3 regions of the Rathayibacter soli genome follow, and region 2 is predicted to be linked to each of the others. Evidence: predicted binding sites of a transcription regulator. Region 2 holds the regulator's gene; each other region holds the start of a gene.

Region 1 (10,595 bases), 1.8 Mb from region 2:
AAGGCGACCGCGACGCGCCCGACAACGACACAGCACCCGGCGACAGCACGGGCGGCACGCCCGCGGGTGGCACGGGGGCAACTCCCAAACGCGCCCTTAGCCCCGGCTCGTGGTTCTGGATCGCGGCGGCCTGCGGTGTTCTCAGCGGGTTGGCCACACAGGTCGCCGCTGTTGGGGCCGCTCTGATTTCCGGGCAGTCAAGTACTCCATTCTTTGCGGTCGGGGCGTGGGTCGTCGACCTCACCCCGGCCTGGTTCCGCGAGTGGATCATCTCCGTGTTCGGCAGTTCGGACAAACCGTTTCTATTCGTCTGCCTCGGCGTGCTCCTGTTTGTGCTCGCGGTTGCGGTCGGCGCCCTCGAGTTTCTGCGCCCGCCTTTCGGTGTGCTCCTGCTCGCCGCGATCGGCGTGGTTGCCGTGCTTGCGGTGCTGACGCGCCCAGACGCATCCGTTCTGTCAGCGGCGCCGACGGTGGTCGGCTTCATCGTCGGCGTGATCGTGCTGCAGCAATCGATTCTGCGGATGCGCCGCTGGCACGATGCGGCGGCCGAGCTGCGGCGCGTCCCGAATGCGGAACCGCAATTGGCCCGGCGATCATTCCTGCGGTTCGTCGGATTGAGCGCGGCTGCCGCTGTAGCAGTCGGCGTCGGAGTCCAGTTGTTGTCGGCGGGGACCGCGGCCGTCACGTCGATCCGCAACACACTGAAGCTGCCTCGAGCTGCGTTCGCGGCAGCCCCCATTCCGGCCGGCGCTGATCTGAAACTGCCGGGGTTGAGCCCATACATCACTCCGGTCGGCGGATTCTATCGCGTTGACACGGCACTGCAGGTGCCGGCCGTCGACCCGAACAACTGGAAGCTGCGCATCGATGGCATGGTCGAGAACCCCGTCGACCTGACGTTCGCGCAGTTGCTGGCGCTGCCGCTCACCGAGCACACCGCCACGCTGACCTGCGTTTCGAATGAGGTCGGCGGCAACCTCGCGGGCAATGCGACCTGGCTCGGGTATCCGCTGCGTGAGTTGCTTGCGCGCGCGGTGCCGAAGGCTGGCGCAGACATGGTGCTGTCGACCAGCGCGGACGGATGGACGGCGGGAACGCCGCTGTCTGCGCTGACCGACAACAAACGGGATGCGCTGCTCGCTGTCGGCATGAACGGTGCGCCGCTGCCACTCGAGCACGGCTTTCCTGTGCGAATGGTCGTGCCCGGGCTCTACGGCTACGTCTCGGCGACGAAATGGGTAGTGCAACTCAACGTCACACAGTACTCGAAGGCGATCGGGTACTGGACGGACAAAGGCTGGTCGGCGATGGGTCCGGTCAAACTCGCCTCACGGATCGACACTCCCACCGACAACTCAACCGTGCATGCCGGTCGGGCGGCGATCGCAGGAGTGGCCTGGGACCAGCACGTCGGTATCGCGCGCGTCGAGGTGCGAGTCGACAACGGTCCGTGGCAGCAAGCGCGCCTCGCCGACGCCGTCTCGGCCGACACCTGGCGGCAGTGGGTGCTCGAATGGGATGCGACCGCCGGCAACCACACCGTCCAGGTGCGTGCGACCAACGCAAGCGGCGAGGTTCAGACGAGTGCACAGGCGCCGCCTGCGCCGAACGGGGCGACGGGCTGGCACACCATCGGGGTATCGGTGAGCTGAGGCGGGGCGAACTTGCGTGTGCGGGTTCGCTTGCGCGAGTTCGCTTGCGCGAGTTCGCTTGCGCGGGTTTGCTTGCGCGAGTTCGCTTCCGCGGGTTTGCTTGCTTGCGGGTTGGCTTGCGGGGCCGGCCACAGGCATCCGCCGGGCGTCGCCGACGGCGCGTGGCTAGCCGCCGTGGTGCGCCTGAATGGTGATGACCGAGCCGTTGTCGCTGCAGACCTGGCTGATCAGTTCGGTCGCCACCGAGTAGGAGCCGGGGCCGGCCGAGGTGAGAACATCGCCCGGCCCCAGGCCATCGCGCGTGTACCAGGTGACGACGGCGGGAAGTTCGGCGCCGATGATTCCGGATGCGGATGCCGCCAGCTTCTTCAGTTCAGCCACCGTCTTCGTGACGGTCGCGGTCCACTGAGCTGCGGTCACGTCCGAATGGGCATAGCCGTCCTCGGTACCGCGGAACGCGGTGTAGATACCGGAGAGGGTCTTGCATTCGGCCGCAATCACGCGATCCGGCACGAACTTATCCGTGCTGAAGGTCGCCGATAGCGCATATCTCGTGTCGGTCGGCACGCTCACCGTGAGGCCCACGTTGTCGTATGGGGGCAGCGGCAGAAGCCATGAACGCGTGCCGCCGCACGACCCGCTCCGCGAGGTATCCGAATTCATCGAGACGTCGAAGAGGCCGGATGAGCAGACGAACTCGACGCGCAATGATTTTGCGCCCGCCGGGATCGCGGTCGTCTTGTCCACCTGCCCGGTGCCGGCCATGGTGATGGTTGGCCAGGCGGAGGCGTTGACTGTCGGGGTGACGGTGGGTGCTGGAGCCGCGGAGGTGCATCCGGTGATTGCGAGCAGCAGTACTACGGCCGAGATGGTAACTGAGGATTTCACTCCAACCCGCCGCACGTGCCGCATTGCTCCACCTTCCTGCACCGTCCGGCCGACGCGCTCCGTGAAACGCTACACCGGGGGACGGACACTCATGCAAGCCGTTAGTCATTATCTTCGAATGTTTGTGATCAAATACTTACTCTAACTAGAACCTATCAGCTATTTTGTGTTACACTGAGGCATGGCCCCAATATCCCAGCAGTCGATCTCTCAGCAGATCAGAGAAGACGCCTTGAGGGTGTCCGATTCTCTGGCCGCGCTGGAGCCGGTCGGCACGCCGGGTGGTCTGCCCCGACTTCTTGCCGGGCTGGATGACGACGCCTTGTTGGCGCTGCTGGCCGATGCGGCGACCGCCCGGGCACAGTTCGAACTGGTGATCACCGCTGGGGCCGGGATCGTCTCGGAACGCTCCAACCGGCAGCTCGGCTATCAGGGCTTGGCCGCGCGCCGCGGTCAACGGTCCACCGCCGGGGTGCTGCAATCGGTCACCGGCTCGACGAGGGCCGAAGCATGGCGGCAGGTGCGCCTCGGCGAGGCGATGGCTCAGGCCGATGCGGCAGCCCGCACGGGAGAAGCCGCCGGCCAGGCAGACAGCCCGACCCCGGACGGCCCGACCCCGGACGGTGCGGGCCTGGACGGGGCGGGAGACACGACCGAGGTCGCGACCGGCGCGGCGCAGGAGGGATCCGCCGACGAAGCGGGTTCGCCGCCGGCCCCGGTCGTGGAACTGCCGTGGCATGATCCGATCACCCGCGCGGTCGCCGACCACACGCTGACCCCGGCTGGCGCCTCCGCCCTGCTGACCGGCCTCGGCCAACCGACCGACAGTTGCGACAGCGAGGTGCTGCGTCAGGCAGCCGAGGACCTCCTGGCGAACGCGGCCGGGGTCAACGCGGACGAACTGACCAAACGGGCCCGCTGGTTACGCGACAGCCTTGACCCGACCGGGGTCACCGAACGCGCCCAAGCCCACTTCCAAGCGCGGAAAGCACGCATCCGCACCAACGACACCGGTGCACGCACCGCGTGGCTGGAATTCGACGACGACTCCGCCGCCTGGCTCGACTCGATCGTCGACGCCGCGATGCGACCGCGCCGCGGCGGACCCCGCTTCATCGACAAAGCTCAAGCCGAACACGCCGAAGAACTGCGCACCGACCCGCGCACCGACGAACAACTGATCTTCGACCTGCTCATCGACGTCATGCGCACCGGCGCCCTCGCCGACCCGAACACCATCTACGGCAACCGGCAACCCGGCGTGCGCGTGGTCATCACCCAGGAAAACCTCAACCAACACGACACCGACGGCAACGTCACCGGCACCGGCCACTGGGAAGACACCGGCGAGGTCGTTCCACCCGAAACCATCGAACGACTCCTCTGCGACACCGGCACCCGCCCCATCACCGTCGATGAAAACGGTTGCCCACTCGACGTCGGACGAGAACAACGCCTCTTCACCGCCAAACAACGCGTCGCCCTCGCCATCCGAGACGGCGGCTGCATGCACCCCGACTGCGACCGGCCACCCTCATATTCTGAAGCACACCACATCGACCACTGGCACGAACACCACGGCCGCACCGACATCGCTCAAGGCATCCTCTTATGCCGATTCCACCACATGCTCCTCCACAACCAACACTGGCGGATCCAACGCCACGGCAACGACTACTGGCTCACACCACCCACCGGCGACCCCCGACAACCCATCCGCCTCCACCGCAAAGCCGCCTGGTGGCAAAACACCACCAAAGCAAGCTGAACCGGGCATCCCGATCGGCGCTGCCGCCACGCAGCCCAGTCTGGTCCGGTCCGGTCCGGTCCGGCACACTACGGCACGGCACACTACGGCACGGCACACTACGACGCGGCAGGTCCAGGCCTGGCCACCGTCCGGCCGGGCACCGTCCAACTGGCACAGTCTGGGGTGGCACCGTCCGGCGTGGCGTGGCGTGGCGTGGCGTGGCGTGGCGCGGCACGGCACGGCGCGGCACAGCACGGCACAGCACAGCACAGCACAGCACAGCACAGACCGACCCAATCAGCAACAGCCCAGCTACACGCTGTAGTCAGCAGACACCAGAATCGGCTTGTGATCCGAGACCCCGCGGGGCAACGTCTCCACACTGCCGATGCCCATGCCGGCAGACGTAACGAAGTCGTAATGGCCACGAAAGATCTTGTAGCGCGTATAGGTACGCCGATCGCTCAGCGACAGATCGTAACCGGACTCCCCGACATGCTCGGTCAAGTTCTTCTTGAAGATCGGATAGTTGTAGTCACCGACCATCAGCGTCGGCAACCCATCACCAAGCGTGCGCAACTCCGCATACGCAGCGCTGATTTGTTTGCGCCGCAGTGAATTCAGCGCGGTCAGAGGCGCTGCATGAAACGACGCAGCAATCAACTCATGCCCGTCGGCATTGTCAACCAGCCGTGTGCCGATCAACCGCTCATGCGCTGGCGTCAACACACGGTCGTGCAACGACTTCTTCAGCTCGAACGCCTTGGTTTCATCCGCTCTGAAGCGCTCCCGGTTGTAGTACACGGCAAGACCGAGTCGGTTTCGCTTGGTCGAATCGGCCAGGTGAAGTTGACCGATGGCATCCGGCATGCTGGTCGTGTCGCATTCCTGCAGACACATCACGTCAGCACGAAATTGCTCCGCAAGCGCAACCAGTTCTCCACTGGCATGGTTCTTGCGGAGGTTATAGCTGATGACTCGTATTTCGATTGTCGATCCACGTCCCTGAGGCTCTGGTGCTCACTCGCTTTCACTGTACGCGTCTTGAATCGACACCCGCTGAATGGACGATGTCGTGATCACACCGGCCGCGCTGCAATCACAACTGTGGCCCCCAATCTGTTCGAATGCGCCACTCGGGCAGTGAGACCGTTGCGCTCGAACAGCTCCCGGGTGACCGGACCTTGCTCCTCACTCACCTCGACGAGTAGCTGCCCGCCCGGTGCGAGCCAATCTCGAGCGGATGCCGCCACCCGCCGCTGCACGTCGAGCCCGTCGGCACCACCGTCGAGCGTCACCCGCGGCTCGTACGTCCGCGCCTCTTGGGGCATCAACCGGATGTCGTCGGTCGGCACATACGGCGTGTTGCAGAGCAACATATCGATGCGACCGCGTAGAGCTGCGGGCAGCGCATCGAATAGGTCACCTTCATGCACGCGTTCGGCAGCCGCAGCGCTCGCACCAAGAAACCGCGCAAAGTTTCGCCGGGCGTATTGGACCGCGGCGGGCTCGATGTCCGCGGCATAAAGTTCGATGCTCTCGTCCGGCTGCTCGAGCGAGGAAGTAACGGATATGGCAGCAGCCCCAGCAGCAGACCCAGCAACGGACGAAGCCGGCGAACGACCAACCGTCACAGCAAGCGCCACACCGAGGGCACCGCATCCGCAGCACAGATCAAGAACAACGGCGCCGGGGCGCACCCGACGCGCCGCCCGACGCACGAGGAATTCCGTGCGCCGACGCGGCACGAAAACACCGGGACCCACTTCGATTCGCAAACCACAGAATTCGACCCAACCAAGGATGTGCTCAAGCGGAAAGCCGGCAACTCTCCGAGCGACCATATTCTCGAGTTCGATCGGCGCTGCATCCGCTTCGATTAGTAGCCGAGCTTCCTCCTCCGCGAACACGCAACCCGCAGTGCGCAGCCGTGCCGTGATCGCTGCTTCGCTCAGCGATGGGTCAGCATTCTGCGGGCCGGGGTTCTGCACACCGCAAACTTACGCCGACTGCGACTGCGCCTGAGTAAGCCGACTACGCCTGGGTTTGCGTCTGATTGAACCGCACCATGTTGCCCGCCGGGTCGCGGAATGCACAGTCGCGCGGACCCCACGACTGGTCGATCGGTTCTTGCAGAACTTCCGCACCGGATGCTCGCAGCTGCTCGAATGTCGCGTCTACGTCATCGGTGGCGAACACGATCGGGCCTGGGCCCGAACCTTTCACGATCAGACGGTGCAGGGCGTCGCCGTCCTCGGGTGAGCGACCCGCACCCGGGTCGGACAGCACGATCGCCAGCCCCGGCTGACCGGCGAACCCGAAACTCACCCAGCGGTGGCCGTCTGAAGCCACATCGCTGAGCTGCTCGAGGCCTACGGCATCCCGGTAGAACGAGATCGCTGCGTCCACATCATCGACGGTAATTGGGCAGTAGCTGAGTGAAATTGTCATACGCCAAATCTACGAAGCGCGGGCAGGCTCCGCTTCTCGGATCCTGCTCGATTCGCGCCGCACCGCGCCATCCAGTGCCATCGGCATCGGTCGGGTCAGAAGACGAGCGATACACGCGGGCATCGCCTCCACCGCACTGTGCTCGCGGTTGCGATACGACGACGGCGTCTCCCCTGTGATCACCGTGAAACTCGAACTGAACGAGCCGAGCGAGGTGCAGCCGACCGCCATGCACGCATCCGTCACGCTCGAACCGGCGCGCAAGAGTGCCATCGCGCGCTCAATGCGACGTGTCATCAAGTAGCCGTATGGCGTCTCACCGTATGCCGCCTTGAACTGGCGGGAGAAATGCGCTGGCGACATCAGCGCATGTTGCGCCATGGTCGGAACATCGAGCGGATGCGCGTACTCGCGATCGATCAGATCGCGCGCCTTGCGCAACTGCGCCAACGTCCACAGTTCGCTCGTGTCCATGCCGCGAGGGTACCACCGGGCCATCAGACGCGCCCGGCGCATTGCGCGTGCCTGAAGGCGCGGTCTTGCAGCACGGTCTTCCAGGGCGCTGTGGCCACACGGTCTTGCGCAACACGGTCTTGCGCAACACGGTCTTGCGCAACACGGTCTTGCGCAACACGGTCTTGCGCAACACGGTCTTGCGCAACACACCAAACTGTACTTAGAATCCCTAGGTATGAGCAACGATCGAATCAAGGGCAATCTCGATACCCTGCTCCTCACCGTTCTGCAGTCCGGTGACGCACACGGGTATGAAGTGATCGCGGAATTGCGCCGCCGCAGCAACGGCGAGTTCGATATGCCAGAGGGCACGGTGTACCCATCACTGCATCGGCTCGAGAAGCTCGGCTTTCTCGCCAGCAACTGGGATACCAGCGAGGGGCGCCGTCGCCGCACCTACAGACTCACCGCAGACGGCGCACACGCTCTCGAGGGGCAACGCGCCGAGTGGCACCGCTTCTCGGCGGGCATGAACGCCGTGCTCGGAGGTGCCTGATGTCGAGCGGCGAATCCCCCAGCACAGATCCAGCCAACGCAGATCCAGCCAACACAGACTCGGCCAACACAAAGCCGGCCAACACAGAACCGGCCAACACAAACCCGGCCAACACAAGCCAAACCAACGCAGACCCGATCGACACCTACCTGGATGACCTTCTCGGCCGTCTGCGCGGGCCGGCAGCCACAGTGCGTCGCACGCTGACAGAAGCCGAGTCGCACCTGCGCGACACAGCGGATGCCGAACTCGCCTCCGATCCGGAGCTCACCCCTGTTGCGGCGCAGCACCGCGCACTCGAACGGTTCGGGACCGCCGGCACGGTCGCTCGTGCCGCAAATCGCGACGGCGCCGGCGCGCACCTGGGGGCACTCCTGGCGGCTTTGACCGGTTCGGCCCTGCGGATGGTTGCGATCGGCTTCTGCGCCGTCGCGCTTGCTGCGGTCGGCGCCCGGGCACTTGCGGCCGTCACCTCCGTCGGATTCGTCTACGGTCTCCCGGCCGGCACGGCAACGGTCGCAGCAAAGTGCGCCCACTGGCTGAGCGTTCAGCCGACGGCGGCAAACTGTGTGCAAGCGGCGACGCTAGAGAACGCATCCGATTCGTTCCAGTTGTACCTCGGCGGTGCGCTCATCGGCCTCGGTGTGCTCAGTATTATCGCCGGCGTTGCGTGGCTCATCCGGCGCGGAACCAACGCACGGCGCACGACGCAACAACGTAGCCCGCGGCAGCCCAACGCAATGCGCGCTCGCCTTCCGCAAACGCTGGTGCCAGTTGTTGGCACGACGATCTTCGGAGGTGTCGGGGTCGTATTGTTGGCCTCGGCTGTGACGAACCTCGCGGTGCTCGGCCTGTGGGGTCGAGGTCAGTGGTACGTCGAGGCCGTGATCTCATTGGCCATTGCGGCGGTGTACCTCGTGCTGTTCCTGCGAGCTCTCACAGGGGCGACCGTTTCTTAGTCACGTCTGGGATCGGCGCTGCGAATCTGGCACACGTGAACGCGCAGCCCACCTCCCTGGTCGGCGCCCGCATGCTCGTCAGCAAGGTTGCCCAGGTCACCGTTGCGTTCTGGGTGATCAAGGTGCTGTCGACAGCCATGGGCGAAGCGACCTCAGACTACTTCGTGCACACGATCGGGCCGATCCCCGGCGTCGCGATCGGCTTCCTCCTCTTTGCTGTGACGCTTGCCCTGCAGTTCTTCGTGCCGGGCTACAGTCGAGTGCGATATTGGGCGGCGATCGTCGGCGTCAGCGTCTTCGGCACGATGGTGGCGGATGTCGCTCACGTCGGCTTCGGAATCCCCTATTGGTTGTCCGCACTGATCTGCGCGATCGTGCTGGCTGCCATTTTCACACTCTGGTATCGACTCGAACACACCCTGTCGATCCACAGCATTCATACGCGACGTCGCGAACTGTTCTACTGGGCGGCGGTGCTTGTCACGTTCGCGCTCGGTACGGCCGTCGGAGACCTGACCGCGACGACGCTGCACTGGGGCTACCTCGGCTCCGGAATTCTGTTCGCAGTAGCGATCGCGTTGCCAGGGCTCGCATTCCGCCTTTTGCACGCTAACGCAATACTCACCTTCTGGATCGCCTACGTGCTCACACGGCCACTCGGGGCGTCCTTTGCGGACTGGTTCGGCGTCTCGCACGCCCGCGGCGGGCTCGACCTGGGCTCCGGCTGGGTGGCGCTGGTGCTGACCGCGGCGATCCTGCTCATGGTCGGCGTCACCGGTCGCGGAACATCGAGCACGGTTGCAATCGGCGACGCTGCTTAGTGCCGCCGAGGACAGTGCCGCCGAAGACAGTGCCGCCGAATACAGTGCCGCCAGGCACCTGCGCGCCGCGCATCCGTTCGACGCGGTAGCCTCTGACCATGGTCTGGTCCGCTGACCTTCTCCCGACGCTCGTGGGCGTCGGGATCCTTATCGTTCTCGCGACCGTCGTGCTCTGGAGTTACCGGGCGCCTCACCACTGGGCACCTGCGCTTGCGGTACTTCGCGGCACACTGCAGTTGGCGATCATCAGCGTTGTGCTCAGCGGAGTGATCTCGAACCTGATTTGGGTGGCACTGGCACTGCTGGTCATGTTCAGCGTTGCTTCCGGCACGGCGACACATCGCATCGGTTGGTCGTTTGCGCACGCAAGCATGATGGTCACAGCGATGGCCGCTGGAATTCTTGTCAGCCTCGGCGTCATCTTCGCCACGGGCGCTATCGAATTCTCTGCTCGATACGTGCTGGCCATCGGTGGGATCGTGATCGGCAACTCGATGACCATCGCAACGTTGGCGGGTCGCCGGTTCATGGAGGCGACCGGCGATCGCTGGGAAGAGGTCGAGGGTTGGCTGGCGCTGGGCGCGACTCCTCGTCAGTCCACCTACGACATCACCCGCAATGCGGTGTACCACGCGCTCATCCCCACGACCGACCAGACCAAGACAACCGGCCTCGTCACGTTGCCGGGTGCTTTCGTGGGCGCCATCTTCGGCGGCGTCTCGCCCCTGGAGGCCGGCCGATTCCAGATCGTCGTTCTGGCGGCAATCGTCGCCGCCGGCTCGATCACGGCGGTGATCGTCGTGAGTTGGCTCGCTCCCGTGCAAACCAAACCGCTGGCTCTGCGCTAACGACATGTCGACGCAGCACGAGCGCACACAGCAGTTTCAAAACTGAGCGCCGCATGGTCCGCTATTCTCGTAACAGTCAACGAGAGGGAACGGTCGCAAAATGGGTGCATTCGCTCGGCGAGTGCGACGACTGGGCCGCAGGGGCCGCCGGGCGTTCCAGTTCGATCACCATGCCTACTGGCGCGCGCAACCGATTCGTCTTGGAACGGTGCTC
Region 2 (10,595 bases):
CGCGGCGACCCGCCAACCGGTCAGACTGCCGACGATCAGGCAGGGCGCCAGCCAGTGCTCGGCGATCTGCATAGCGCCGCAGAACTCGTGCAGTTGATCCACCGCGTGCAAGCGGAACGGGTGCCGTACAGCGAACTGTCAGTGCCGGGCCGCCCAGACCTGCGAACGGTGCGCAGCAGGCGCGAACGCGTCACGATTGCCGTTGCGGCCTTCCCGAACGGGCACCCGCGGTCGCGTTCGGTCAGCCAAGACATCGACACACTGCTGGCCAAGCAGGCGGCAGGTGCCAACCTCGCGATCACCCAATTGTTCTTCCACGCTGACGACTATCTCGCCTTCGCGCAACGGGCGAAGCAAGCGGGTGTCGAATTCCCGATTCTGCCGGGCATCATGCCCGTCACCAGTCCTGCCCGGCTCCGACGGATGCTCGAACTCAGCGGCGAGGACATGCCAAGCGAACTCGCCATCCAGCTCGAGATCGAGCCGACAGAGCAAGGGCAACGAGAAATCGGAATCGACCATGCCGCGCGCTTCGCAGCTCGTTTGATCGCCGGAGGAGCGCCCGGAATTCACCTGTACACGTTCAACCAGCACGACACCGTCCTCGCCGTTCTCGAACGATGCGGCATTCTCACCACCAGCACCGAAAAGGAACCAGCATGACGCGCACGACCCCCTTCCCAACCGGGACGATCCTCGGCTACCCGAGAATCGGGCGCCGGCGCGAACTCAAGAAGGCCGTCGAGGCGTTCTGGGCAGGCACGATCAGTTCAGCCGAACTTGAGCAGGCCGCAGCGCAGTTGCGCGCTGTGACTCGGGAGCGCCTTTGTGCACTCGGGCTGGGGCGTGCCGACTCGTCGATTCCGGCAAGTTTCAGCTACTACGATCAGATGCTCGACGCAGCGGTCACGCTCGGTGCTGTGCCGGAGCGTTTCAGCACTCTTGTCGGGGAGGACGGATCGCTCGATCTGGCCGGGTACTTCACATTGGCGCGGGGCGAAGGGAACCGGGCGCCCCTGGAGATGACCAAATGGTTCGACTCGAACTACCACTACTTAGTGCCGGAGATCGGGCCGGAGACCGTCTTCTCGCTGGCGTCCGACCGCATCGTGCGCGAGGCCGAGGAGGCCGCGAACGCCGGCTACCGCACCCGCCCGGTGATCGTCGGCCCCGTCACCTTCCTCGCGCTGAGCAAACCCAGCGATGCGGCTCCTGCCGGATTCAGGCCGTTGTCGCGGCTCGACGAGGTGCTGCCGGTCTACCAGCAGCTCCTGGCGCGATTGAGCGCCGCCGGCGTGCAGTGGGTGCAGCTGGACGAGCCTGCCCTCGTGAGCGAGAGCATTGCGGATGCCCGTGCGGACGTTCTCGAAGCGGCCCGCGCCGCCTACGCCTCGCTCGGCGAAGCGACCGATCGGCCGGCGCTGTTCGTGGCGGCCCCATACGGCAGCCTCGATGACGCTGTGCCCGTGCTCGCGGGGAGCAACGTAGAGGCGATCGGTCTTGACCTGGTGCGCGGGTCGGTCCCGGCGGTTGCCGATCTCGATGACCCCACGCGTACGGCGCTTCGGGCCAAGACGCTGGTCGGCGGGGTCGTGGATGGGCACAACGTCTGGCGTGGCGACCTCGAAGCGGCGTTCGGCAAGCTGGAGAGTCTGCTCGCGTTGACGGTTAACGTCGCCGCAGCCACATCGACCTCGCTCCTGCACGTACCGCACGATGTTGACGATGAGCCTCGGCTCTCCGACGAACTGAAGAGCTGGTTGGCCTTCGCCGATCAGAAGGTCGGCCAAGTCGCGGTTCTTGCTCGTGGTTTGGATGACGGGCACGAGGAGATCCAGAGTGACTTGGACGCGGCATCCGCGGCACTTGCACAGCGACACAACGCCACAGGCGTGCGGGTCGCGGCCGTGCGTGAGCGTATCGCCGGGCTGTCAGAAGCCGACTTCCACCGCGGTGCCTATGCGGATCGCGTCGTTGCCCAGAATGCAGCGCTCGACCTGCCGTTCCTGCCCACAACGACCATCGGGTCGTTCCCGCAGACCGGCGAGATCCGCCGGAGCCGTGCTCACTTCGCAAAAGGAGACCTCAGCGAGGCGGACTATCGCGAGGCCATGGAGGCCGAGATCCGTCGCGTGATCGACCTGCAGGAGGAGATCGGCCTTGACGTGCTCGTCCACGGGGAGCCCGAGCGCAACGACATGGTGCAGTACTTCGCCGAGAACCTCGACGGCTTCGTCGTGACCCAGAACGGATGGGTGCAGTCCTACGGCAGTCGCTGCACGCGTCCATCCATCCTCTGGGGCGATGTCTCGCGGCCGAACCCGATCACCGTGGGCTGGTCCAGCTACACGCAATCGCTGACGACGAAACCGGTCAAGGGGATGCTCACCGGCCCTGTGACGATCCTTGCCTGGTCGTTCGTGCGCGACGACCAGCCGCTGGGCGACACGGCCAACCAGGTCGCGCTGGCTCTACGGGACGAGATTGCGGATCTGCAGGCCGCGGGCATCCGGATCATCCAGGTCGACGAGCCGGCGCTGCGCGAGCTGCTGCCGCTGAAAAAGAAGGATCAGCCCGCCTACCTCGACTGGTCGGTCGGATCGTTCCGGCTTGCCACCGCAGGTGTTGAAGCGCAGACGCAGATTCACACGCACCTGTGTTATTCGGAATTCGGTGTGGTCATCGACGCCATCAAGAACCTTGACGCGGATGTGACGAGCATCGAGGCAGCACGAAGCCGGATGGAGGTCGTTGCCGACATCAAGACCAGCGGGTTTGATCACGGCATCGGGCCGGGCGTCTACGACATCCATTCGCCCCGCGTGCCGTCGGTCGCCGAGGTGACCGAACTGTTGCAGAAGGCGCTGGATGCGATCCCGCCGCGACAAGTTTGGGTGAACCCGGACTGCGGGCTCAAGACGCGCGGCTATGACGAGACTGTGGCGTCGTTGAAGAACATTCTGGAGGCGACGCGCGCCGTGCGCGCAAACGCCGTGGCGGTCTAACCCGCTTGCCTGCCTGTGCGCACGGTCCGTGCCCACTGACGAGATCGAAACGTGGGCGCGGGAGACTCTAAACGGAGCGGAGCACGGCGACGACCTTGCCGAGTACATCGGCGAAGTCGCCGACGATCGGTTCGAACGCACTGTTTCGCGGGAGCAACCAGGTGTGACCGTCGCGCTGGCGGAAGACCTTGACCGTGGCTTCGCCGTCGAGCATCGCCGCAACGATGTCGCCGTTCTCGGCATCGCTCTGTTGACGAACGACGACCCAATCGCCGTCGCAGATCGCGGCGTCGATCATCGACTCTCCGACGACTTTGAGCATGAATAGCGTGCCGTTTCCGACAAGCTGGCGCGGCAGCGGGAAGACCTCATCGATCTGCTCTTCCGCAGTAATCGGGATGCCGGCAGCGATTCGGCCGACCAGCGGCACCATGGCGGCGTCGCCGACCGGGGTCGAATTCTCGAAGTCCGCACTGTCGCCGGTTGTGCTGGGGATGTCGATCAAGATCTCGAGGGCACGCGGACGGTTCGGGTCGCGTCGAAGATAGCCGCTCAACTCGAGTTGGTTGAGCTGGTGTGTAACGCTGGACAGCGAGGCGAGCCCGACGGCATCGCCGATCTCGCGCATGCTGGGCGGATAACCGCGCTGGCTCACCGACCTCTGGATGAAGTCCAGAATCGACAGTTGCTTCTCACTCAGAGACTTGCGCCGCCGGGTGCCCCGCTGCTTCGGTTCGTCGCCCTTGCTCGCCACGTCGTGCGTCCCTTCTCGCCATGCGACCGCTCGATTCGGATGAGCAAACACCGTTCGGATAACCGAATGTCGGTGGTGCCTGGTTGCATGTGATCCAGACAGTCGAAACTGTATCTGCTGAACCGCCACAAGGCAAACACCTGTTCGAGCGTGTCTGAAACTTTTTTGACATTTGTACGAAGATAGGGTTGAAATCACGTGACTTCGAAGATATATTCGGAACAGAGTTTCGTATCCGGCGGTTCCGGCCGAACGCCGGATACGAATCAATTCACTCGGGTCGGCCTCACCGGAAACGGTGCGACCGGTTCCGACGAAGCGGCCAGGAGGCAGTCATGAGCACCGCGAGCATCGCACCGGCAGCGCGAATGCGCCTGCGTCTCACCCGACGCGGGCGTGTGGTGTTGACGGTACTGACCGCGACGCCGTTGCTCGCCGCACTGCTCGCTTTTGGGTTCAATGGGGCAGCGGCCGCAGCGTCCGGCGGTGGAAACACCACTTCGTTTTCGCACGTGACTGTGACGACCGGAGAGTCACTGTGGAAGATTGCCGAAACAGTAGCCCCGTCCGCCGATCCGCGCGACGTGGTCGCTGCGATCACCGATCTCAACCAGCTGTCCACGTCGGTGCTCGTGCCCGGCCAGCGTCTTGCCATCCCGGCTCAGTACGACCGCTGACCGCGGTTCTGTGGGCCCGGCGAGGCAGCGCCGAAGCTCTAGCATTGAGGGGTGAGTTCACTTTCTGATCTGCCACTGCGTGACGACCTGCGAGGAAAGGCTCCGTATGGGGCGCCGCAGAAGCATGTGCCGGTCGCGTTGAACGTGAACGAGAACACGCATCCGATCCCCGATGCCGTTGCGCGGGACATCGTTGCGGCGCTGTCGGATGCGGTCGGTCGCGCGAATCGCTATCCGGATCGTGAATTCACCGAACTGCGGCACTCGCTTGCCGGCTATCTCGGTCATGGACTTACGGCTGACAACATTTGGGCAGCCAACGGGTCCAACGAAGTCTTGCAGCAGATCCTGCAAGCATTCGCCGGGCCCGGAAGGAGCGTTCTTGGCTTCGCTCCGACGTACTCGATGTACCCGATCCTGGCGAACGGAACCGGAACGCGGTGGGTCGCGGGGGACCGCGGCGACGAGTTCAGCGTGTCGCCCGCGCATGCTGTCGAGTGGATCAATCGCACTCACCCCGACGTCATCCTGCTGTGTGCGCCGAACAATCCGACAGGAACGCCGTTGTCGTTGGATGTGATTGCCGCGGCATACGAAGCGACCGATGGGATCGTCGTTGTCGATGAGGCCTACTCCGAATTCATGCCAAAGGGTCAGCCGAGCGCGCTGACGTTGCTCCCCGGACGCGACCGCTTGATCGTCTCCCGCACGATGAGTAAGGCGTTTGCGTTCGCCGGCGTGCGACTCGGCTACCTCGCCGCTGACCCCGCGGTGACGGATGCGATGCGCCTGGTCCGTCTGCCCTACCACTTGTCCGTGCTCACGCAGGCTGCCGCGATCGCCGCACTGAAGCACGCCGATGAGATGCTCGCGATGGTCGACGACATCCGCGCCCAGCGTGACCGCATCGGGCAGGGCTTGACTGCGCTCGGCTACCTCCCGCACGACAGTGGCAGTAATTTCGTTCTATTCGGAGGTGTCGCCGACCCGCACGCGATGTTCGAGGCGCTGCTGGCCGACGGGGTATTGATCCGCGACGTCGGCATTCCCGGCCACCTTCGCGTGAGTGCTGGCACGCAGACCGAGACGACCGCATTTCTCGATGCGGCCGCACGCTTCAGCGTGCAGGCGAACAGTGTCATCGCGCCGCTAGGGTTGTGAATCATGAGCACCGGTACGCGCATCGCGCAGCTTCAGAGAGAGACGACAGAGTCGAGCATTGAGTTGTCCCTCGACTTGGATGGCTCGGGGATTGCGGACATTCATACCTCTGTGCCGTTCTTCGATCATCTGCTCACCGCGTTCGCGAAGCACTCGTTGACCGATCTCTCGGTCCGCGCATCCGGCGACGTCGAGATCGACGTGCACCACACGGTCGAGGACGTTGGGATCGTGCTCGGCAAGGCGATCGTGCAGGCTCTGGGAGACAAGAGTGGCATCGCCCGCTACGGCGACGCCCTCGTGCCGCTCGACGAAGCCCTCGTCCAGGCGGTCGTTGACATTTCAGGCCGACCCTACCTCGTGCACGCCGGCGAGCCCGCAGGTTTTCAGTACCACCTGATCGGCGGTCATTTCACCGGATCCATGGTGCGGCACGTGTTCGAGGCGATCGCGTTCAACGCAGCGCTGACAACGCACATCACAGTGCTCGGCGGACGTGACCCGCACCACATCGCCGAGGCGGAGTTCAAGGCGTTCGCGCGTGCATTCCGTCAGGCCAAAGCGCTTGACCCGTTCATCGTCGGTATCCCGTCGACAAAGGGCGCCCTGTGATTCAGCCCTTGGTCGTCGTCCTCGACTATGGGTCTGGGAACGTGCATTCGGCCGCGAAGGCGCTCGAGGCGGCCGGTGCCCGAGTACAGCTCACAGCCGACGCGGCGCGCTCTCGCGAGGCGAACGGACTCGTGGTGCCCGGTGTTGGCGCATTCCATGCCGTCATCGACGCACTGCGTGCGGTGCGCGGCGACGAGATCATCGACCGTCGATTGGCAGGCGACCGGCCGGTGCTGGGCATCTGCGTCGGTATGCAGGTGCTGTTCGAACACAGTGTGGAGTTCGGAACGGATGTGGACGGGCTTGGCGAGTGGCCCGGCGAGGTCACCGAACTGCGCAGCGAGATCCTCCCGCACATCGGCTGGAATACGGTCGAAGCTCCTGAAAGCTCCGTCCTTTTCGACGGCGTTCGCGATCAGCGCTTCTATTTCGTTCACTCCTTTGCGGCACATGAGTGGCAGATCGAGTCGGGCCGCGCCTTCCGGGAGCCGGCGCTGACGTGGGCGACGCACGGGTCGAGGTTCCTGGCGGCGGTCGAGAACGGGCCGCTTTCTGCCACGCAATTTCATCCGGAGAAATCCGGCGAAGCCGGCATCCGTCTGTTGCGCAACTGGGTGAACGGCCTGCGCTAAATTTGAGGCTTGTGCCGGAATAGGCGCGGTCACTGCTATTCGAGGATCGAAAACGACCATGAGTGAGTTCAACAGAACACCACGTCTTCTGCTTTTGCCCGCCGTCGATGTCGCGGCGGGCAAAGCGGTTAGGCTGACGCAGGGCGAGGCCGGCTCGGAGACCAACTACGGCGACCCGGTGGCCGCTGCGGCCGATTGGGCTGCCCAGGGCGCGGAGTGGATTCATCTCGTCGATCTGGATGCCGCGTTCGGGCGCGGCGACAACCGTGCCCTCCTGCGTCGGGTGATCAAGCAGGTCAGGGGCGTCAACGTGGAACTGTCCGGCGGTATTCGCGATGATGCGTCACTGGAATCCGCGCTGGAAATCGGCGCCAAAAGGATCAATCTCGGCACTGCGGCGCTGGAGAACCCCGAGTGGGCTGCCAATGTGATCACGCGTTACGGCGAAGCCATCGCCGTCGGCCTCGACGTGCGCGGCACGACCCTGGCGGCGCGAGGCTGGACAAAGGACGGCGGGGATCTGTGGCAGGTCATCGACCGGCTCGAAGAAGCCGGATGCGCGCGCTACGTCGTGACGGACGTCACGAAGGACGGCACCCTGCAGGGCCCGAACATCGAATTGCTGCGGGCTGTGACGGCACGAACGGCGCGGCCCGTGATCGCCTCCGGCGGCGTTTCAAACCTGGACGACATTGCCGCCCTGCGGGAGCTCGTGCCGTCCGGCGTCGAGGGTGCGATCGTGGGCAAGGCGCTTTATGCGGGCGCGTTCACACTGGCGGAAGCCTTGGACGTTGCCGGGGACTGATTCGCACGCGAGTGATGCGCGCGCCAGTGATTCCGCCGGCCAGCCCTGGGCCGGGCGGCACTTCAGCGCGAACACCTCGGCGACCGACGACGGCACCGTCACGCCGGCATTGGCTGTCGCACTCCAGGCATTTCACGACGGTCACGGCGGGCCAGAGGCTGTCGTGGACGCGTTCCGCGACGCGCGGTTGCTGGTTCCACTGGTCTCGCACCTCGCGGAGGCAGGCGTCGACGAACACGGTCGCCGGGTGGACAAGAAACAGGAACTTGCGATCGTCACGGTCGCCGGGCCGGAAGGCCGCAATGTCCTGCCGGTCTTCTCCTGTGTTGCGACCATGAGTGCGTGGAATCCGAAAGCGCGGCCCGTGCCGCAGAACGGAGCACGGGTGGCCTTGGGAGCCGCGAGTGAGCAGACAGAGCTCGTGGTGCTCGACCCGGGCAGCGACACCGAATTCGTGTTGCGTCGGCCGGCTCTGTGGGCGCTCGCCCAGGGTCAGCAATGGATTCCCAGCTACTCGGATGCCGCCGTGCGCGATGCGTTCACGACCTCGATTGAGCGCGAACTCGCCGTTCATGCGGTCGAACTCACGGCGGGTGACCCCGGATATCGGCTGTCTGCACCGGAGCTGGTCGTTCACTTGCAGCTGGCGGCAGGACTGAGCGAGCAGGAGCTCGATGTGGTGATGGCGCGACTGGCTGCGCGATGGGCTGCAGACGACGCAATCGCCACACGGGTCGATTCCCTCACGGTGCGGCTGACGACAGCGCCCGATTGATCGGGCCGCACTGGATCGAGGTCGAGCCTGACCGGCGAGGCCCGATGAACAGCAACGAGCCTGACTCAGTTGACCGGGCCGGTGTACTTCTCGCCAGGGCCCTTGCCGATCGGGTCGGGTATGACGGACGCCTCGCGGAAAGCCAACTGCAAGGACCGCAATCCGTCTCGCAGGCTGCGTGCGTGCTCACCACCGATGTGGGGCGAGGCAGCAGTGATCAATCCTGCCAAGGCATCGATCAGCTTGCGAGCCTCGTCGAGGTCGGTCTGCGTTTCGGGGTCATCGGCGAGACCGCACTTGACGGCCGCAGCGCTCATCAGATGCACGGACGCCGTGGTGATCACCTCGATTGCGGCGACATCCGCAATGTCCCGAGTCGCTGAGGCAACGGCCGCGCTCTGGTCGGCGTCCTGCACGAACAGCGCAGTCTCCTGCTCGAGCGGCTGGCCGGGGGCGTCGGTCATCATGGTCCTTTACGAGTTGCTGGCGATATCTGTTAGACTTTTGCAGGCTTCAAGACGTCAGTCTTGAAACGAAAGTGGAGATTCTCCCACCCGCGCTTGACCGCTTTACTAGGTTACCGGGTTGTTCGCACTCCGCCGACGCGATGAAAATCGTGTCGGTCGTCTGGGTGCCGTGCCGGAACGACGAGTGATCGTCATTGCCGGGTGCGCGAATTTCTTCTCTCGTCACGCGTCGACAACCGTCGGATGCTTGTGGCCGGTAACCATGCTCACCCAGAGGAGAAACGCATCAGCGATCCCCGTACCAATGACCGTATCCGCGTCCCCGAAGTGCGTCTCGTCGGTCCCGGCGGAGAGCAGGTCGGCGTCGTGAAAATCGAGGTCGCCCTGCGTCTTGCGCAGGAAGCAGACCTCGACCTGGTCGAGGTGGCTCCGAACTCGAAGCCGCCCGTCGCGAAGATCATGGACTACGGCAAGTTCAAGTACGAGGCTGCGCAGAAGGCCAAGGAGGCCCGGCGCAACCAGGCGAACACGATCCTGAAAGAGGTTCGTTTCCGCCTCAAAATCGACAAGCACGACTACGAGACCAAGCGCAAGCGCGCCGAGGGATTCTTGAAGGGCGGCGACAAGGTCAAGGCCATGATCCTGTTCCGTGGTCGCGAGCAGTCCCGCCCGGAGCAGGGCGTTCGTCTGCTTCAGAGATTTGCCGAGGATGTTGCGGAATTCGGTTCTGTCGAATCGACTCCGACCATCGACGGTCGAAATATGGTGATGGTCATTGGTCCCCTGAAGAACAAGTCAGAGGTCAAGGGCGAAGCCAATGCACAACGTGCTGCATCGAGGGCGCGCGGGGGACACTCCGCATCCGCTCACACGGCAGCTGAAGCGACGGGTACCACATCCGTCACCGAACAGGAGAAATAATGCCCAAGCAGAAGACCCACTCCGGGGCCAAGAAGCGCTTCAAGGTCACCGGCAGCGGCAAGATCATGAAGCAGCAGTCCGGCATGCGCCACAATCTCGAACTGAAGTCGAGCGATCGTAAGCGTCGTCTCAACCAAGAAGTGGTGTTGTCCAAGGCCGACACCAAGGTCGCCAAGAAGCTTCTCGGCAAGTAACGCCGGCACACACGTAAGGACGATAAGAAAATGGCAAGAGTAAAGCGGGCCGTCAACGCCCACAAGAAGCGCAGGGTCATCCTCGAGCGCGCAGAAGGCTACCGCGGCCAGCGGTCCCGCCTGTACCGCAAGGCCAAGGAGCAGGTCACCCACTCGCTCGTCTACAGCTACCGCGACCGTCGTGCGCGCAAGGGTGACTTCCGTCGCCTGTGGATTCAGCGCATCAACGCTGCGAGCCGCGCGAACGGACTCACCTACAACCGCCTCATCCAGGGCCTGAACCTGGCAGGTGTCGAGGTGGACCGCCGTATTCTTGCCGACCTCGCCGTCACAGAGCCTGCCACCTTCGCCGCGCTCGTCGAAACAGCCAAGAAGGCCTTGCCGGCCAACACTTCGGCTCCCAAGGTCGAGGCTGCCGCATAGCCTGCGCTGATATACCACCCGTCGAATGGCCCGCAACGAGCTCGTTGCGGGCCATTCGCATTCCCCGTGCGGCATACTTGAAGTGTGCTCGACAATCCACGGTCACCCCGCGTTCGCTCTGTTGCCAAGCTGGCCAGGAAGAGCGCGCGGGTCGACACGGGCAGCTTCC
Region 3 (10,595 bases), 1.6 Mb from region 2:
TTCCCGCACATGACCGCGCTCGAGAACGTGATCGAAGCACCGATGCGCGTCAAGAAGGTCAGTAAGTCAAAGGCTGTCGCCCGGGCGAACGATCTGCTGGCACAGGTCGGGCTGGCAGCCAAGACCGGATCGTACCCTGCCCACCTCTCCGGCGGTCAGCAGCAGCGTGTTGCCATCGCCCGGGCCCTCGCCATGGATCCGAAACTGATGCTCTTCGACGAACCGACCAGCGCGCTCGACCCTGAGCTGGTCGGCGAGGTTCTTGACGTGATGAAGAAGCTCGCCGCGACCGGCATGACCATGATCGTGGTCACCCACGAAATGGGTTTCGCGCGTGAGGTCGCCGACTCTCTGGTGTTCATGGACGGGGGCGTCGTCGTGGAGTCCGGGGATCCGCGTGAGGTGCTGACGAACCCGCAGCACCTGCGCACGCAGACCTTCCTGTCGAAGGTGCTCTGACCGGCCTTCGGCCCTTCCCTTCGAGACGGTCGCTGGGCGACCTCCTCAGGACAGGCGGCAAGCTCAGGGACCGCCTTCGGGGGGTTCAGGGACCGGGTCAGAGCCAGTCGTTGCGTCTGAACAGAACGTAAAGGGTGACGGATGCCGCGACGATCAGCCCGTTGGACAGCCAGAATCCCGGCACGGTAGCGATCAAGGGGAAGGCGAGGTTCTGACCGAAGAACCCGGTGATGAGCGTGGGCACGGCGATGATCGCTGCCCAGCTCGTCACCTTCTTCATGATGAGGTTCATCCGATTGCTTTGATTGACCAGATTCGTATCCAGGATCGTGTTGGTCAAGTCACGCAGCGACTCCGACCAGTCGGCCACCCGCAGGGTGTGGTCGTAAACGTCCTGGAAGTACGGCACGAGTTTTGCGGTGATGATGTCGGAGTCGCGCCGCGCCAGCGACCCGACGACCTCGCGCATCGGCAGCGCGAATCGACGCAACTGCATGATGTTCTGGCGCAACCGGAAGGCGCGGCGCTGCACATTGGCGATGTCCGGTTTTTCGGCGAGCACCGCGTCTTCTGCGGCTTCGACCTGTTCGTCGAGCCGTTGCGCTGCAGCGAAGTGACTGTCGACAACGGTGTCGAGCAACCCCCACAGCAGAAAAGCCGGCCCGGCGGATGCCAGTTCCGCTTGGGCGTCCCACCGCTCCAGTACGGCGCGCATCGAGAAATTCGGGTTCTTCCGCACCGTGACCAGACACTGCTTCGTGACGAATGCCGAGATTTCGCGCGGGTCAAGCTGTTCCGGGCCGCCGGTAGGGTCGGCAATGACGTCAAGCGCATACATCGCAAGGAACAGGTGCGTGTCATACCGGTCGAGCTTCGGCCGTTGGTGCTCGTGCACGGCGTCTTCGACGGCAAGCGGATGCAGCGACAATTCTTCCGCGATCTGCGCGAGGTCATCCATTGTGGGGAATTCGTAGTCGAGCCAGATCACCGCATCCGGTTCCATGATGAGGTCGGAGATCTCGCTCGCTGGAAAGCCCTCACGCTCAAGCTTGCCGTTTCGATAAAGCCGGGTACTCGGCATCCGCTTCCCCTCATGTTCTGTAGGCCGGCGGCGATGCCGTCGACGGAAAGCAACAGTAGCGTGTGCAGGTCGTTCTACGTTGTGTTTCCGCACCCGAATGGCTAGGCAAGCACCTTGCTGATGCGCTGGAGCGAGACTGTCTCGGCCGTGCCGAGGTGCTGGGCGAACAGGCCGACGCGTAGCTCTTCGAGCATCCAACGGGCGTGCGTCAGCGCGGGCGAGGAGTGCGGGGCGAGAGGGAGCCGGCCACCGGCATCCGTAAAGCGGGTTGTTGCGGTCTGCACTTCGGTCATCCAGACGCGGTCACGGCCCGGGTTGTCTGCGACCCGTTCGATGCGCCAGGTGATTGCCGCCAGGTAGCGCGGCAGGTGGCGCAGTCGGTCCAGTCCGGTGGCCGAGACGAAGCCCGGATAGACGAGCGCGGCGAGTTGGGCACGGGCATCCGTCAACGCAGGCAGCAGCGACAGGCTCGTGGCAGCCGTCAGTGCCTTGTCCGCGGCCCGGGCGGCCGCCAGGGTGCGGGCGACCAGCGAGACGGTTTCGAACATCGAGTCCATCACAATGCCGGATGCGCGATCCCTGATCATCTCGAACTCCGCCCGCATGAATACCTGCCCATCCGGCTTGACACGGGTGAGAGCGGCGTCGATCACCGCCGTGAGACAGTCATCGAACAGTGCCTTCGTCGTCGGATACGGGCTTGCGGCCAGCGTGAGCTTCTCGGCGGCGGTGAGGTGCTGCTGCACGTACGCGACCGGCGACGGGATCGCGTTCAGTAGCAATCGACGTACCCCACCCGGCAGCGCGCGGGACTGTTCCTCGGGCGTGGCCATCACCCGAATCGACACTGTGCTGCCGGTGTCAACCAAAGTCGGGTACCCGCGAATGATGTTGCGCGGCTGGCCGGGTGCGCTCGCGCCTTTTGGCCGTGGCCCAGGCTGCTCCGTGTCGACGAAGCGCGGTAGTTCGTCGAAGTCCCACGTCGTGAGCCCATCGCGCTCGATCGGGTCCGCAACCCGAGCGGATGCCTCCGCCACCGATTCGCGCACCTGCGTCGCAAGCCTGCGCTGCAGTTCGGTGAGACTCTTGCCGCTGGCGACCGTGCGCCCTCGGTCGCCGATGACGCGGAAAGTCATCAGCAGATGTGAGGGGATCCGGCTCAGGTCGACGTCGTCGCCCGTTGCGAGCGTGCCGGTCAGACGCTTGATCGTCAGCGCGACGGTGTCTGCGAACGAGGGAACAGCGTGCCCGGCGGTGGCATTGCCAGCGCTGCCGGTGGCATTGCCGGCGCCCGGCCCGGAGGACGTGGGCGGGGCATCCGGAAGTTCTGCCATGATGCGGGCAGCCCAGTCCGCCGCGGGAACCACCGTGCGTCGGATTGATTTCGGCAACGCCTTGATCATGGCTGTCACCAGTTCACGGCGTAATCCGGGCACCTGCCAATCGAAGCCGGTCGGGCTCAGCCGGGCGAGCAGAGCCAAGGGCACCTGCACGGTGACGCCGTCGTCATCCGACCCGGGCTCGAACCGATAGTTGAGGGCGAGTCGCTGGTCGCCCTGCTGCCACACGGTCGGGAACTCGCGTTCGTCGATGTCGGGAGCGGCCGTGCGCTCGGAGCGCAGCGCATCCTCGGTCATTGTGAGCAGCCGCGGAGATTCGACGCGCGCGTCGCGCCACCACGTCTCGAACGTGCGGGCGGAGACGACATCGGCGGGCACGTGGCGATCGTAGAATTCGAACACGGCCTCGTCATCGTCGAGAATGTCGCGCCGGCGCGTTCGCTCCTCCAGTTCCGACAATTTCGCGAGCAGGCGCCGGTTCGTCCGATCGAAATCGAACGCTCGGTCACGGCCGCGGTCGGTTGGCCAGTCGCCTTCGACCAGGCCATGCCGAATGAACAGCTCACGCGAGAGTTCAGCATCCACACGGGCATATTGGATGCGCCGCCGCGGAATGATCGGCACTCCGTAGAGCGTCACCCGCTCGTATGCAACCGCCGCGCCCTGATTCTTCTCCCAGTGCGGCTCGCCGTAACTGCGCTTGCACAGGTCTCCGGCGATCGGTTCTGCCCAGGCGGGGTCGATCGCGGCGTTCATTCGGGCGAACAGGCGACTGGTCTCAACGAGTTCGGCGCTCATCAGTGCTGCAGGCTGCTTCTTCGCCAAGGTCGAGCCGGGGAAGATCACGAACCGCGCCTGCCGGGCACCGACATAGTCCTTCTTCTGCGTGTCTTTGATGCCGATGTGCGAGAGCAGACCCGCAAGTAGCGACCGATGGATGCCATCGGGATTCACGGATGCCTCACCCACCGTCAGCCCGAGCGGCTTGGCTTGGCGGCGCAGCTGCCGGTAGACGTCCTGCCATTCCCGCACCCGCAGATAGTTGAGGTACTCGGCCTTGCACAGGCGACGGAACGCACTGGAGGAGAGTTCTTTCTGCTTGAGCTCGAGATAGTTCCACAGATTCAGCAGGGTGAGGAAGTCACTGGTCGGATCGGCGAACCGCGCATGCTGCTGATCGGCCTGTGCGCGGCGTTCGAGCGGGCGCTCTCGTGGGTCTTGAATGGTGAGTCCTGCGACGATCGCCACCACCTCGCGACTGGTCGAGTGCCGTTTCGACTCGATCACCATCCGCCCGAACCGTGGATCGATCGGCAATTTTGCCAGATCGCGTCCGATCCGCGTCAGGCGCGGGCCACTCGCTGATCGAGTAGCGCGCGAGGAACGAGCACGCGTATCGAGATCTGGTGACGCGGTGTCTATGCCGGTCTCGATACGGGTCTCGATACGGGTCTCGATACGCTCGCTAGCGCTCGCTACTCGACCACCGTCTTCAGCGCTCGCTACTCGACCACCACCTTCAGCGCTCGATACGGTTCCTGAGGAGGCCGCCTGCGGCCGTCTCGAAGGGCGACCACCGGAGGGTTGCAGGGCACCGAGTTCCGCGAGCAGGTCGAGACCATCTTTGATGCCGCGCGCATCCGGCGGGGTCAGGAACGGAAACGCTGCGATTTCGCCGAGGTCGAGCGAGATCATCTGCAGAATGACCGCGGCGAGGTTTGTGCGCAACACTTCGGGCTCTGTGAATTCCGGCCGGCGTTCGAAGTCCTCTTGCGAATACAGGCGGATGGCGATGCCGTCGCTCGTTCGACCGCTCCGGCCGGATCGTTGACTGGCGGACGCCTGGGAGATGGCCTCGATCGGCAGCCGCTGCACCTTGGCCCGCACGCTATAGCGAGAAATGCGCGCGGTGCCCGCATCGATCACATAACGGATGCCGGGGACCGTCAGACTCGTCTCGGCCACGTTCGTTGCGAGCACGATGCGACGCCGGATGCCCGCGGATTCCGACGGCTGGAACACACGGTGCTGATCCGCCGCGGACAGGCGGCCATACAGTGGCAGCACCTCGGTCGTGTCGGCCGCGCGAGTGTTCGCGAGGTGACCGCGGATGGCTTCTTCCGCGTCGCGGATCTCGTTCTGGCCGGAGAGGAAGACCAGCACATCGCCGCTGGACTCGCGCGCGAGCTCGTCGAGCGCATCCGTGATGCCGGTGAGATAGTCATGCGCGACGACTTCGCTGGTCGAGTAGCGAGCGCCAGCGAGCGTATCGAGACCCCCATCGCGACCTCGAGCGCCGGACCTGCCTGGAGCCCGGTCTCGATACGCGGGCTCGCTGCGCTCGCGCGCTACTCGACCAGCGAATTCGTCATCGGGGTCGTCGGTTGGCTCGTCCGGCACGAGTGGCCGGTAGCGAATCTCGACCGGGAAGGTACGACCGGAGACCTCCACGATCGGGGCGGGGGTGCCATCCGCTGCGGCGAAGTGCGCGGCGAAACTTTCTGGGTCGATGGTCGCAGAGGTGACGATGACCTTGAGATCAGGGCGCTTCGGCAACAACTGCTTGAGATAGCCGAGCAGAAAGTCGATGTTCAGGCTGCGTTCGTGCGCTTCGTCGATGATGATCGTGTCGTAGGCGGTCAGCATCCGATCGCGATGCATTTCATTGAGCAGGATGCCGTCCGTCATCAGCTTGATGCGCGTCTTCGCCCCGACATGGTCGGTGAACCGCACCTGGTAGCCGACGAGCCCGCCGACCGTATCGCCGAGCTCTTCCGCGATGCGTTCGGCGATAGTGCGGGCCGCGATCCGGCGCGGCTGGGTGTGCCCGATCGAGGTGCGGCCGAGCTCGAGGCAGATCTTGGGCAGCTGGGTGGTCTTGCCCGACCCGGTCTCGCCGGCGACGATCACGACTTGATTGTCGCGGATGACGCGCCCGATCTCCTCCCGCAGCTGGCTGACCGGCAACTCGGGTGGGTAGGTGACCGCGATCGGGGCGGATTCGGCGGTGGAAGACATGAGCCCTCTATCGTACGGCAGGCTGCGGTGTTGGGTCTCGCGGGGTCTCGATACGCCCGCGCGCTGGGCTCGCGTGCTACTCGACCACCAGTAGCGCTGGTCGAGTAGCGAGCGCCTGTCTCAGAGCTTGTCGAAGGGCGAGCGTATCAAGACCCGTATCGTGACCCGTAACGATACGGCTGCGCCCGGCATACCGATTCGACAGCGTGAACGGCGCGCGCCACACTGTTCCAGTGAAGTTTCGCCAGTCGCCCGCGGTCAAGATCGGAATGTCGATCGCGATTGCGACAGGACTGTACGGCGTGTCGTTCGGCGCGCTCGGCGTCGCGGCCGGGTTGACGTTCTGGCAGACGACGGTATTGAGCCTGCTCTTGTTCTCAGGTGGCTCGCAGTTCGCATTCATCGGCGTGATCGCGGGCGGTGGAGGTGGCGCAGCTGCGTTCGGATCTGCCGCGCTGCTCGGCATCCGCAACGCGGTCTACGGGATGCAGCTGAATGCGTTCCTGCGCCCATCCGGGTGGCGAAGGATCATCGCAGCACACGTGACGATCGACGAGTCGATGGCGACGGCAACCGGCCAAAGCGATCCGCTCGAACAGAAACGCGGATTCTGGGTCGCCGGCCTCGGCATCTTCGTGCTGTGGAACGTGTTCACCGTACTCGGGGCGTTGCTCGGCGGAGCGCTGGGCGATCCGAAGGCGTGGGGTTTGGACGGTGCTGCCGTCGCTGCTTTCCTCGGGCTGTTGTGGCCGCGGTTGCGCGCGAAGGAACCGGTGGCGATCGCGGTCGTGTGTGCGCTTGCAACAGTGCTCGCGGTGCCGTTCGTGCCACCAGGGGTGCCGATCCTGGTGGCGGCGGTCGTCGCCGGCATCTGGGGTTGGTTCAGTCGTGGCCCGGCAGAAGAGGGCCTTGAGCCAGATGTTGAGCCGTATCCACATGGTGCAGTGTCACGTGAGCCTGGCGTCGATCCGGGTGAAGCTGGCTCCGATCTCGGCGAGAAGGGGCGCTGATGTCAACGTGGATCTGGGTGATCGCGGCGTGCGTTGTCGCGTTCGCGACCAAGTTGGTCGGCTATCTGGTGCCGGCGAAAGTCCTGAAGAGCAAGCGGATGTCCCGAGTCGCCGGCACGCTCACGATCGGTCTGCTTGCCTCGCTCACGATTGTGAACGCGGTTGCCAGTGGGACGCAGGTGACGTTCGATGCGCGAATCGGTGCGTTGGTCGCTGCCGCGATTGCGTTGCTGTTGCGCGCACCGTTCCTCGTGGTGGTGATTGTCGGTGCGCTTGCGGCGGCGCTGTTGCGCCTCGCCGGCCTGCCGTAGGCGGTCTGCGGTTCCGGCGGCCCGTGCCGGCGGTCTGCGGTGGCCTGTGTCGGCGTCGGGCGCTGCGATCGATTAGAGCCAATCACCGCGCGCCAATCAACACTTGCTCGGTTAGCCTTCATGACATCAACCGACTTTGCGGTCTTGCCACCACGCTGCTTTGCTCCGAAGTCGAATGGGCTGCCGTTCGTCCCCGCGCGGGGGTACCAGCCAGTAGACGGAGCCCTCCCGCCGAATCCTCCAATGTTGATTGTGAATCAGCATGTGGTGGTAACGGCATAAAAGTATGCCGGAAGCGATGTCGGTGCGGCCGTGGTGTTCGTGCCAGTGGTCAATATGGTGAGCTTCCGCATAAGAGGGCGGTCGATCGCAGTCGGGGTGCATGCAGCCGCCATCACGGATGGCGAGGGCGACTCGCTGTTTCGCTGTGAAGAGGCGTTGCTCCCGACCGACATCGAGAGGGTTACCATTCTGGTCGAAGGTGACATCTCGTGTCCCCACGTCGCAGAGCAGGCGTTCGATCATCGCAGGCGGAACGGCTTCCCCGGTGTCTTCGAGATAGCCCGTGCCGGTCACGTTGCCTTCGAGGTCGTGCTTGTCCAATTCCGTTTTCGTGATGACGACGCGCAGACCCGGCTGTCGTGAGCCGAATCCAGTTGAAGGGTCCGCGACAGCGCCCGCCCGCAAGACATCCATCAGAAGGTCGAACACCAGCTGATCGTTCGTGCGAGGATCGTCGCGAAGCTTTTCGGCGGCGTCGGCTTCTGCTTTGTCGACGAATCGGGGACCACCACGTCGGGGACGCATCCCGGCACTGACAATGGTGTCCATCCAGGCGGCCGACTCATCATCGAACTCGATCCACGCCGTGCGCACACCATCCGCCTTGCGGCCGAAACGCCATTTGCGTGCCGCGTATCGTCTCTCCGCGCGTTCAGTGACTCCTGCCGGGTCCAATCGATCGCGCAACAAGCGGGCCCGCCTGGTCAGAGCGTCAGTATTCATGCTTGCGGCATCCACCAGCAGTTCTTCTGCTGCTGCACGCAGCACATCGCTGTCGCAATCGTCGTTGGGCAGGCCCAGGCCGCGGATCATCGCTTCTGCTGCGGGTGCGGTGAGCATACGCTCTGCTACTGCCCGGGTTATCGGCTCGAACCAGGGAAGTTCGATCACGGATGCTGTCATGGACGACTGCCCGCACCCATCGCCGGGATCCGCAGTTGAATCTCCGTCAAGATCCCGATCCGGCGCGGTCCCGTTCGTTTCGTCGAGGGTGTCGGCATCCGGTGTCTTGTCTATCGTCGGCGTTTGCTCAGCGGCGTCGATGAGTCGAGTTGCCGCGTCTGCTTCACCCATTGCTTCGCCGAGCCGAACCTGACGCGCTGCCTCGACGCGGGATGACCCTGTGATTGATTGGACCAAATCCACCGGCGATCGCTGACCCAGCCGTGCGGCCAGACCGGAGTAGCCGAGCTCGCGGTCCGATCGACTTGCGATGACTCCGGCACCCGCGGCGATAATGGCGTCGGCTTCGGAACGCATTGCAGCGGCGGCCGCTACCAAGGACTGCACCCCATCATCGTCGAATCGGGACACCAATGTGGGGACGGAGTCCGCCACGTCAGGCAGCTCATGCGCGGCAAGCAAGTCAGACACCCGGAGGGCGCTTTCTTGAACTTGCTGCGATATCAATGCCATAGATCGATCTTACCATTTTTAGTTGATAGTTTCTATGTCTAGGTACGTATTGATCCTACTAATTCGTAGATGTGTTCGACATTATGGTGTTTCGAGAACTTGGGTCGAGTGGTCGCATTCGGATCACGTTGCGACCAGGGGGAACCGCGTCGCAGCCGAGCGGGCGTTGTAGAGACACGCCGGCTCGAGCCTCCGCCTTCACGAATGGGATCGACAGCTTGCTTGACCACGGCGGCGGCCTGCTCCACGGGAAGCCGTTGCGTACCCAATACTTGTAGCCGCAGACCAGTTCGCGAACATCGAAGACTGCCGCACGGAGGTCTCGCGCGTGGCGCTGCGGCGATGCGGCGCACCCAGGATGTGCCCGTGATCCCACGAGCGTTGCGTGCGGGTATCCACGAGCACGCACCTGCCCGCTTCCTGGGCGTGCCGCACCGCGACAGTGTCGATCTCGTAGGCGAGGTTGGCGTCCCAGTAAGCGAGGATGTCTGTACGCGGCACCTCCGTCACCACACGACCCTCACGATCTGGCCGACAGCCCGCCGCTTGCCAGCACAGCGGCGAGCAGCGGCAACTGGGACTCGTCCTCCAGTGCAGAGCCGACCGCGACGACGCGAGCTCCGGCGTTCAGAAAACTCTGCGCATTGGCGGCGTTCATACCTCCGGTAGCGACGAAGGTCGCTTGTGGGAACGGTCCGTGCATCGCTGTGAGCCAACTTGTTCCGAGAACGGATGCGGGGAACGCCTTGAGCCAGGTCAGACCTTCTTTGAGTGCCAGTTGCACCTCAGTGGCGGTCCCGACACCGGGCATCGGCGGCAACCCCGCCTTGGCGGATGCTCGCACCACCTCGAGGTCGAACCCGGGGCTCACAGTGAACCCTGCGCCCGCCTCGAGCGCAGCCGCCACTTGCTCGACGGAGATCACGGTGCCTGCGCCGACGAACTTTCCCCGCTCACGTGCGGCGGCGGCGACGGCGCGAAGCGCGGCGACATCATCCGCCGTCTGAATGGGCACCTCGACGACGTCGATGCCCAGGTTCCACGCGGTAGTCGCCACCGCAAGGCTGCGCTGCGAGCCCATGCCGCGCATGATCGCCATGAGCGGTGCCGCACTGAAGATTTCGCTGAACTGCGAGTTGTCGAGCATCGTGGTACTAGACCTTCCCTGTCGTTGGTTCGCCTGTCGTTGGTTCGCCTGCTGTTGATTCGCTGATGAAGTCGCTCGTTGAAAGCAGCACCAGGCGGGCGCGCTTGTGCCCGGACTGCAGCCGGTCCATCGCAGCCTCGCCGCGCAGCAGGCTTGCGAGATACCCAGCCGCGAAAGCGTCGCCTGCACCCACCGCTTCGACGACATCCGTTGGAATCGCCGGCGCAAAGACGCTGCTGCCGTCCGCGAACTCCGTGGCGCCGACGCTGCCGTCTTTGACGACGAGTCGGTCGGGATGCGGGAGCAGCCCGCGCACGTCGTCTGCGGTGTCGCAGCCCCACAGGGCATGCGCCTCGTCGAGCCCCACGAACACGAGGTCGGCCCGGTTGGCCAGCGAGAGCAGCGGGGCGGCAGCAGCGCCATCCGCCCAAAGCGCCGGCCGGTAGTTCACGTCGAAGCTCAGGACGGTACCAGCTCCCGCAACTCGTTCGAACACCGCGTCGACCAGCGCGGCACAACTCTCTGACAGCG

The links. Region 2 encodes LexA, which represses DNA repair genes until DNA is damaged. Its sites were predicted from a motif close to TCGAACANNTGTTCGA; they were not measured.
Region 1: QU604_RS00375 (DUF222 domain-containing protein) is a predicted target of LexA. The motif match lies at 2,669-2,684, and genes of this name have one in related genera.
Region 3: QU604_RS16490 (DUF222 domain-containing protein) is a predicted target of LexA. The motif match lies at 8,981-8,996, and genes of this name have one in related genera.

What each region holds. Positions count from the first base shown of each region.
Region 1 is NZ_CP133020.1:71,606-82,200, reverse strand. It holds gene QU604_RS00385 (molybdopterin-dependent oxidoreductase) at 1-1,652, shown strand, start outside; gene QU604_RS00380 (hypothetical protein) at 1,818-2,540, opposite strand; gene QU604_RS00375 (DUF222 domain-containing protein) at 2,722-4,308, shown strand; gene QU604_RS00370 (endonuclease/exonuclease/phosphatase family protein) at 4,603-5,274, opposite strand; gene QU604_RS00365 (HemK family protein methyltransferase) at 5,370-6,281, opposite strand; gene QU604_RS00360 (VOC family protein) at 6,325-6,741, opposite strand; gene QU604_RS00355 (helix-turn-helix transcriptional regulator) at 6,751-7,215, opposite strand; gene QU604_RS22120 (pentapeptide repeat-containing protein) at 7,263-7,421, shown strand; gene QU604_RS00350 (PadR family transcriptional regulator) at 7,433-7,753, shown strand; gene QU604_RS00345 (hypothetical protein) at 7,753-8,712, shown strand; gene QU604_RS00340 (COG4705 family protein) at 8,748-9,533, shown strand; gene QU604_RS00335 (ABC transporter permease) at 9,632-10,381, shown strand; gene QU604_RS00330 (CDP-glycerol glycerophosphotransferase family protein) at 10,482-10,595, shown strand, end outside.
Region 2 is NZ_CP133020.1:1,910,226-1,920,820, forward strand. It holds gene QU604_RS08670 (methylenetetrahydrofolate reductase) at 1-663, shown strand, start outside; gene metE (5-methyltetrahydropteroyltriglutamate--homocysteine S-methyltransferase) at 660-3,005, shown strand; gene lexA (transcriptional repressor LexA) at 3,073-3,759, opposite strand; gene QU604_RS08685 (LysM peptidoglycan-binding domain-containing protein) at 4,095-4,436, shown strand; gene QU604_RS08690 (histidinol-phosphate transaminase) at 4,488-5,597, shown strand; gene hisB (imidazoleglycerol-phosphate dehydratase HisB) at 5,601-6,209, shown strand; gene hisH (imidazole glycerol phosphate synthase subunit HisH) at 6,206-6,841, shown strand; gene priA (bifunctional 1-(5-phosphoribosyl)-5-((5-phosphoribosylamino)methylideneamino)imidazole-4-carboxamide isomerase/phosphoribosylanthranilate isomerase PriA) at 6,900-7,646, shown strand; gene QU604_RS08710 (SseB family protein) at 7,597-8,421, shown strand; gene QU604_RS08715 (DUF1844 domain-containing protein) at 8,487-8,885, opposite strand; gene infC (translation initiation factor IF-3) at 9,132-9,809, shown strand; gene rpmI (50S ribosomal protein L35) at 9,809-10,003, shown strand; gene rplT (50S ribosomal protein L20) at 10,034-10,426, shown strand; gene QU604_RS08735 (TrmH family RNA methyltransferase) at 10,511-10,595, shown strand, end outside.
Region 3 is NZ_CP133020.1:3,522,228-3,532,822, reverse strand. It holds gene QU604_RS16515 (amino acid ABC transporter ATP-binding protein) at 1-459, shown strand, start outside; gene QU604_RS16510 (magnesium transporter CorA family protein) at 557-1,540, opposite strand; gene hrpA (ATP-dependent RNA helicase HrpA) at 1,642-5,898, opposite strand; gene QU604_RS16500 (AzlC family ABC transporter permease) at 6,168-6,908, shown strand; gene QU604_RS16495 (AzlD domain-containing protein) at 6,908-7,219, shown strand; gene QU604_RS16490 (DUF222 domain-containing protein) at 7,346-8,917, opposite strand; gene QU604_RS16485 (bifunctional 4-hydroxy-2-oxoglutarate aldolase/2-dehydro-3-deoxy-phosphogluconate aldolase) at 9,438-10,064, opposite strand; gene QU604_RS16480 (sugar kinase) at 10,072-10,595, opposite strand, start outside.